One region of the Roseomonas sp. CAU 1739 genome, then DNA from elsewhere that is predicted to be linked to it. Evidence: predicted binding sites of a transcription regulator. Region 1 holds the regulator's gene; the other holds the start of a gene.
What was found. Region 1 encodes LexA, which represses DNA repair genes until DNA is damaged. Its sites were predicted from a motif close to TGTTCTANNTANGTTC; they were not measured.

Region 1 (3,395 bases):
GAAGGTGGCGGTCCCTTAGGTGCCTGGGCGGGGCTTGTCAAACACCGCCGGCCGCGCCACCACGCTGCGCCATGGTATCGCGTTCGGACATCCTCGTGCTCGGCCTGACGGCGGGCGTGGTCGGCAGCCTGGTCGGCGGGCTGCTGTTGTATGCCGGGCTGGCGCTGGTGCTGGCCGGCAACCATGCCGGCTGGGCGCTGGCACTGCCCGCGGCACCGGCCGGGGGCGGGATCGGGCTGCTGCTGGCGCGCAAGCTCGCTCGCCAGCTTTAGGGCGTGATTCAGACCTTCGGTGCATTCGCACCTGCGGTCATCACGCTTTAGCATCGCCGTCCAGCCGGCCATGCGCCGGCGAGGTAGGCGGCCACGGTCCGGTGGTAGTCACCAAGGCCGGGCCGCGACCCGCCGCCGCCGGCCAGGCGGTTCATCGCCCGCCATCGCCGAAGGACGGCCGCCGCATCCCCGGCATGGCGGCCGAACCCCGCACCATCCGCGGCGATCAGGCCGAGCGCGCGCGCATATTCCGCATCGAAGCGGCCGCCTTGCGTGTCGGTCGCCTGGCCGGCACGCAATTGGTAGCGATAGGCGAGCCCGTCGGCGACCGGCACCGCCCCGCCCACGGCCGCCAGCACCGACAGGTCGAACATCACGTCGTCGATCAGCCGGAATGGCAGGAATGGCGGCGCCAGGTCCCGCCGTGTCAACAGATGCAGCGAGGTGAAGGCCGAGGCCCAGTCGCCGAAGCCGAAGCGCTGCGTGCCCAGGGCCGGGATGCGCCGCATCGCCTCGCCTGCCGCATCGCGCACAATGGTCGGCACCAGGATGGCGCCGGCGGTGCCGATCGCGCCAAGGGCGCGGGCGATGGCATCCACCGGACCTTCCAGCGCGTCGTCGCCATCGAGCATCAGCACATGGGCGCCGCGGGCCAAGGCCAGCGCCCGGTTGCGCGCGGCATGGGCACCGCTCGCCACCGGGCCGATCGGGGCGAAGCGCAGGCGCGGATCCGGCGGCAGCACCTCGGCATAGTCGGTGCCGTCATCGGAGGCGACCACCACCTCCACCACGGCCCCCGCGGCACGCGCGAACACCGAGGCGACGGCGACGGGCACCTCGCCGCGCAGGCGGTGGGCCGCGATCAGGACGGACAGGTCGCATGGGGCCATGGCGGGCATCATTGCCAGCCGCCGCGGCCGGAGGCGAGGCCGTGGCCGCCGGATCCATCCACAGAGTCATCCACAAGCGAAAGCAATTGACTGTGACTCCGGAACCTAAATAGAACAACGCTGACGTTGCCCATTTGTTCCGACCGAGTCGCACGGCCCGGCGCCAGGAGGAGAGCAGGAATGCTCACGCGCAAGCAGCACGAGCTGCTCATGTTCATCGACCGCCACCTGCGCGAGACAGGCTTCTCCCCCTCCTTCGAAGAAATGAAGGGGGCGCTGAACCTCAAGTCGAAGTCAGGTATCCACAGGCTGATCACTGCCCTGGAGGAACGCGGCTTCCTGCGCCGCCGCGCCCATCGCGCCCGCGCGCTCGAAGTGATCCGCCTGCCCGAGAACCTCGCCCCGCGCCCCAGCCGCACGGCGCCCAAGGCGCCCGAGGCGCCGCTCGGCCCCAATGTCATCCGCGGCCCGTTCGGCGCCCAACCGCCGGCCCGCCCGGCGGTCGAGACGCATGAGAGCGCACCGGTCACCCTGCCGCTTTACGGTCGCATCGCCGCCGGCCTGCCGATCGAGGCGCTGCGAGACAATGGTGCGAGCGTGGACGTTCCCGCCGCGCTGATCGGCAGCGGCGACCACTACGCGCTGGAGGTCGCCGGCGATTCCATGATCGATGCCGGCATCCTCGATGGCGACACGGTCATCATCCATCGCGCCGAGACGGCCGAGAACGGGTCCATCGTGGTCGCGCTGGTGGATGAGAACGAGGTGACGCTGAAGCGCATCCGCCGGCGCGGCAATTCGATCGCCCTGGAACCGGCCAACCCGCGGCATGAAACGCGCATCTTCGGGCCGGACCGGGTGCGGGTGCAGGGCCGGCTGGTGGGGCTGCTGCGGCGATATTGACGCCGCGCTTCCTTCCACACGCATAGATAGCATTACAAAACATTCATGCGCCGGACGCGTCGTGGCGCACACCGTGACGATTGGGGAATGATGTCCGCGAAACGCGGAGGTTCGGTCCCATGGCCATCATCACCGGCACCAACGGCAACGACACGGTCACCACCACGACTTCCTCCTTCGGGCCGCTGACGACAGGGGGCAATGACAGCGTCATCGCCCTCGACGGCAACGACTACATCTCCGGCGGCAGCGGGCTCGACACGCTGCGCGGCGGTAATGGCGGGGACAGCCTGTTCGGCGGCAACGACGATGACTACCTGTTCGGCGATGCCGGCGATGACGAACTGTATGGCGGCGCCGGCAACGACGTCATGGATGGCGGCGCCGGCTTCGACCTGGTCAGTTTCAATTCCGACAGCACGGCCGGCGGCGTGTCCGTCACGGTTACCAATGTCGGCGGCGTCAATACCGGGACCTCCGCGCCCGCGCCGCTGGTGTTGACGCAGGGCAACGACACCTTCACCAATTTCGAGCAGATCAACGGCTCCTCGGCCGACGACACCATCACCATCGCCTCGGTCAACACGGTGCTGGGCTTCAATGTCCGCGGCAATGGCGGCAACGACATCCTCACCGGCACGGCGGCGCCGAACACCTCGCTGTTCCTCGACTACCGCAGTTCGGCCGTCACCTCGGGCGTGTCGGTCGACCTCACGCTCGGGCGCGCGACGGATGGGCTCGGCGGAATCGACACCATCTCCAATTTCTACGCCGTGCGCGGCTCGATCCTCGGCGACACGCTGCTGGGCAGCGCCGAGATCGACCGCTTCCGCGGCCGCGGCGGCAACGACTACCTCGACGGCCGCGACGGCTTCGACATCGCCGACTACAGCCAGGCGACCGGCGCGGTCAGCGTGAACCTCGCGATCGGCCGCGCCCAGGATGGCGAGGGCGGCACCGATACGCTCACCAGCATCGAGGAGATCTGGGGCACCACAGGCAACGACACGCTGACCGGGTCGGGCATCGACGAGAACTTCTACGCCTTCAACGGCAACGACACGATCGATGGCGGCAGCGGCCAGGACCGCGTCGGCTTTCAGTTCACCGCCGGCAATGTCCCGGCGGGCACACAGGGCGTCGTCGTCAACCTGGTGACCGGCGTGGCCACCGACGCCTGGGGCGGCACCGACACGCTGATCAGCATCGAGCGCATCACCGGCACCGCGCTGGCCGATTCGATGCTGGGCGGCGCGGAGACGAACCGCTTCCGCGGACGCGGGGGCGACGACACGCTGGATGGCGGCCTTGGCAGCGACCATGCCGAATA
Region 2 (3,395 bases), on a different contig from region 1:
TGTCCTCGATCTCGGCGCGCGCGCGCAGCGGGATGGACCCGCGGCCCGTCTCGAAGGCCGAACGGATGCCGGAGCGCCCCAGGATCAGCCCGCCGGTCGGGAAATCCGGGCCGGGCATGATCTTCATCAGATCGTCCAGCGTCAGCGAATTATCCGCGACCAGGGCGAGCGTGGCGTCGATCACCTCGGTCGGGTTGTGCGGCGGGATGTTTGTCGCCATGCCGACGGCGATGCCGCCCGCGCCGTTCACCAGCAGGTTCGGGAAGGCGGCTGGCAGCACGCGGGGCTCATCCGCGCTTTCGTCGTAGTTCGGCTGGAAATCGACGGTGTCCTCGTCGATGCCCTCCAGCAGCGCCATGGCGGATGGCGCGAGGCGCGCTTCCGTGTAGCGCATCGCCGCCGGCGGATCGCCGTCCACGCTGCCGAAATTGCCCTGCCCGTCGATCAGCGGCACGCGCATCGAGAAGGGCTGCGCCATGCGCACCATGGCGTCGTAGATGGAGGCATCGCCATGCGGGTGGTACTTACCCATGACGTCGCCGACGACGCGGGCCGACTTGCGATACGGCTTGTCGGACGTGTAGCCGGCCTCCTGCATCGCGAACAGGATACGGCGATGCACCGGCTTGAGCCCGTCGCGCACATCCGGAAGGGCGCGCGCGACGATCACGCTCATCGCGTAGTCGAGGTAGGAGCGGCGCATCTCCTCCTCGAGCGCGACAGGCTGCGTGTCGGTGGGGGTTTCGCCAGGGGTGCTGGGGTCGCTCACGCGGCTGGGCTCGATCCGGTCATGGGCGCGCGCGGCGCGGCCGCGCGCTGGTTTGGGGCGTCATAGGCACCGCGCGGCGGCCGCAGTCAACCGCCGCGCCTACATGGCCTCAGAAGGGGATTTCGTCGTCGAGGTCCGTCTTCTTCGAGTCCCACCCGCCGCCGCCGCGCGGCGCGCCGCCGGAACGGGCAGCGCCACCACCACCGCCGCCTTCATAGCCGCCGCGCGACGCACCGCCGCCACCGCCACCCGACGGACGCTCGGCATAGCCGCCTTCATCCGGCGCGGACCCGCCTCCGCTGCTGCGGCCGCCGACCAACTGCAATTCGCCGCGGAACTGGCGCAGCACGATCTCGGTCGTGTAGCGCTCCTGGCCTGCCTGGTCCTGCCATTTGCGGGTTTCGATCTGGCCCTCGATGTACACTTCGCTGCCCTTGCGGAGGTACTTCTCGGCCACTTCTCCCAGGCGCTCATTGAAAATGGCGACGGCGTGCCACTCGGTACGTTCCTGCTGGTTTCCCTCGCGGTCCTTGTATCGCTCGGAGGTTGCGATGCGCAGGTTCACGACCTTACCGCCATTCTGGAAGTTGCGGACCTCCGGATCGCGACCCAGCCGCCCGAGGATGATCGCCTTGTTGACGCCTGCCATGCTTGATTTCCGCCAAGGTCTGAGGGGGGCCGAAACGTCGGTTCCCCATCGTTTTTTCAAACACCGTTCCTAACCGCTTTGGCGCGGCCCGGCCAGCCCTGAGCGGGTCGCGCGGCCGCGCAGGCGCCCGCCCGCATCGCAACATCCCCTTCCCAACCGCCGCATCGCGGCTCATATAGTAACGGGAACATCACCGGAACACTCCCGGCCGGCCCCGCCGCGCCCCGGGCGGAGCACCCCTGCATGACCGGCCAGATCCGTATTCGCGGCGCGCGCCAGCACAACCTCAAGGATGTCGACCTCGACATCCCGCGCGACAAGCTGACGGTCGTTACCGGCCTGTCGGGATCGGGCAAGTCCTCCCTCGCCTTCGACACGATCTATGCCGAGGGCCAGCGCCGCTATGTCGAGTCGCTGTCCGCCTATGCCCGGCAATTCCTGCAACTGATGCAGAAGCCGGATGTGGACAGCATCGAGGGCCTGTCGCCGGCCATTTCCATCGAGCAGAAGACCACCAGCCACAATCCGCGTTCCACCGTCGGCACGGTGACGGAAATCCACGACTACATGCGCCTGCTCTGGGCGCGCGTTGGCGTGCCCTACTCCCCGGCGACCGGCCTGCCGATCGAGGCGCAGACCGTCTCCCAGATGGTCGATCGCGTCATGGCGATGGAGGAAGGCACGCGGCTGCTGCTGCTCGCCCCGATCGCGCGCGGCAAGAAGGGCGAGTTCAAGAAGGAACTCGCCGAACTGCAACGCCGCGGCTTCGAACGCGTGAAGGTCAACGGCATGCTGCACCTGATCGCCGAGGCGCCGAAGCTCGACAAGAAGCTGAAGCACGACATCGAGGCGGTGATCGACCGCATCGTGGTGCGCGAGGGCATAGCCCAGCGCCTGGCCGATTCCTTCGAGACGGCGCTCGGCCTGTCGGACGGCATCGCCTATGCCGAGAACGCGGACACGCAGGACCGCACCGTGTTCAGCGCGAAATTCGCCTGTCCGGTCTCCGGCTTCACCATCGAGGAAATCGAGCCGCGGCTGTTCTCCTTCAACTCCCCGCATGGCGCCTGCCCGTCCTGCGACGGCCTCGGCACCGAGACCTTCTTCGACCCGCAGCTGGTGGTGCCGCAGGATGATGTCTCGCTGAAGGACGGGGCGGTCATGCCCTGGACCGGCGCGCAGTCGCCCTATTACACCCAGACCCTTGAGAGCCTGGCGAAGCACTTCAAATTCGCCATGACGACGCCCTGGCAGGACATCCCGGAAGCCGTGCGAAAGGCCATCCTGCACGGCACCGGGGATGAGGTCGTCACCCTGCGCTACAAGGACGGCCTGCGCGCCTATGAGGTGAAGAAGGCCTTCGAGGGCGTGATCCCGAACCTCGAACGCCGCTTCAAGGAAACCGACAACCCCTGGGTGCGCGAGGATCTGTCCCGCTACCAGGCGCAGAAGCCGTGCCAGGTCTGCACCGGCTACCGGCTGAAGCCGCAGGCACTGTCGGTGAAGATCGCGGCCAGGCACATTGGCGAGGTCAGCGAACTGTCCATCCGTCGCGCCCGCGACTGGTTCGCCACGGTGATGGAAACCCTGACGCCGCAGCGGCAGGAAATCGCCCGCCGCATCCTGCGCGAGATCGAGGAACGGCTGCAGTTCCTTGTCGATGTAGGCCTGGACTATCTGAGCCTCAGCCGATCATCGGCCACGCTGTCGGGCGGCGAATCGCAGCGCATCCGTCTGGCATCGCAAATCGGTTCCGGCCTGACGGGCGTGCTGTATGTGCTGGACGAACCGTCCATCGGCCTGCACCAGCGCGACAATGAACGCCTGCTCGGCACGCTGCGGCGGCTGCGCGACCTCGGCAACACCGTGCTCGTCGTCGAGCACGACGAGGACGCGATCCGCCAAGCCGACCATCTGGTGGATATCGGGCCCGCGGCGGGCAAGGGCGGCGGCCACGTCATCGCGCAAGGAACGCCG

Region 2: uvrA (excinuclease ABC subunit UvrA) is a predicted target of LexA. The motif match lies at 1,604-1,619, and genes of this name have one in related genera.

What each region holds. Positions count from the first base shown of each region.
Region 1 covers NZ_JBDOQQ010000007.1:69,024-72,418, forward strand. The annotation lists gene AAFN86_RS13300 (hypothetical protein) at 72-272, shown strand; gene AAFN86_RS13305 (hypothetical protein) at 320-1,162, opposite strand; gene lexA (transcriptional repressor LexA) at 1,343-2,065, shown strand; gene AAFN86_RS13315 (calcium-binding protein) at 2,185-3,395, shown strand, end outside.
Region 2 covers NZ_JBDOQQ010000011.1:3,953-7,347, forward strand. The annotation lists gene gyrA (DNA gyrase subunit A) at 1-769, opposite strand, end outside; gene ssb (single-stranded DNA-binding protein) at 879-1,418, opposite strand; gene uvrA (excinuclease ABC subunit UvrA) at 1,662-3,395, shown strand, end outside.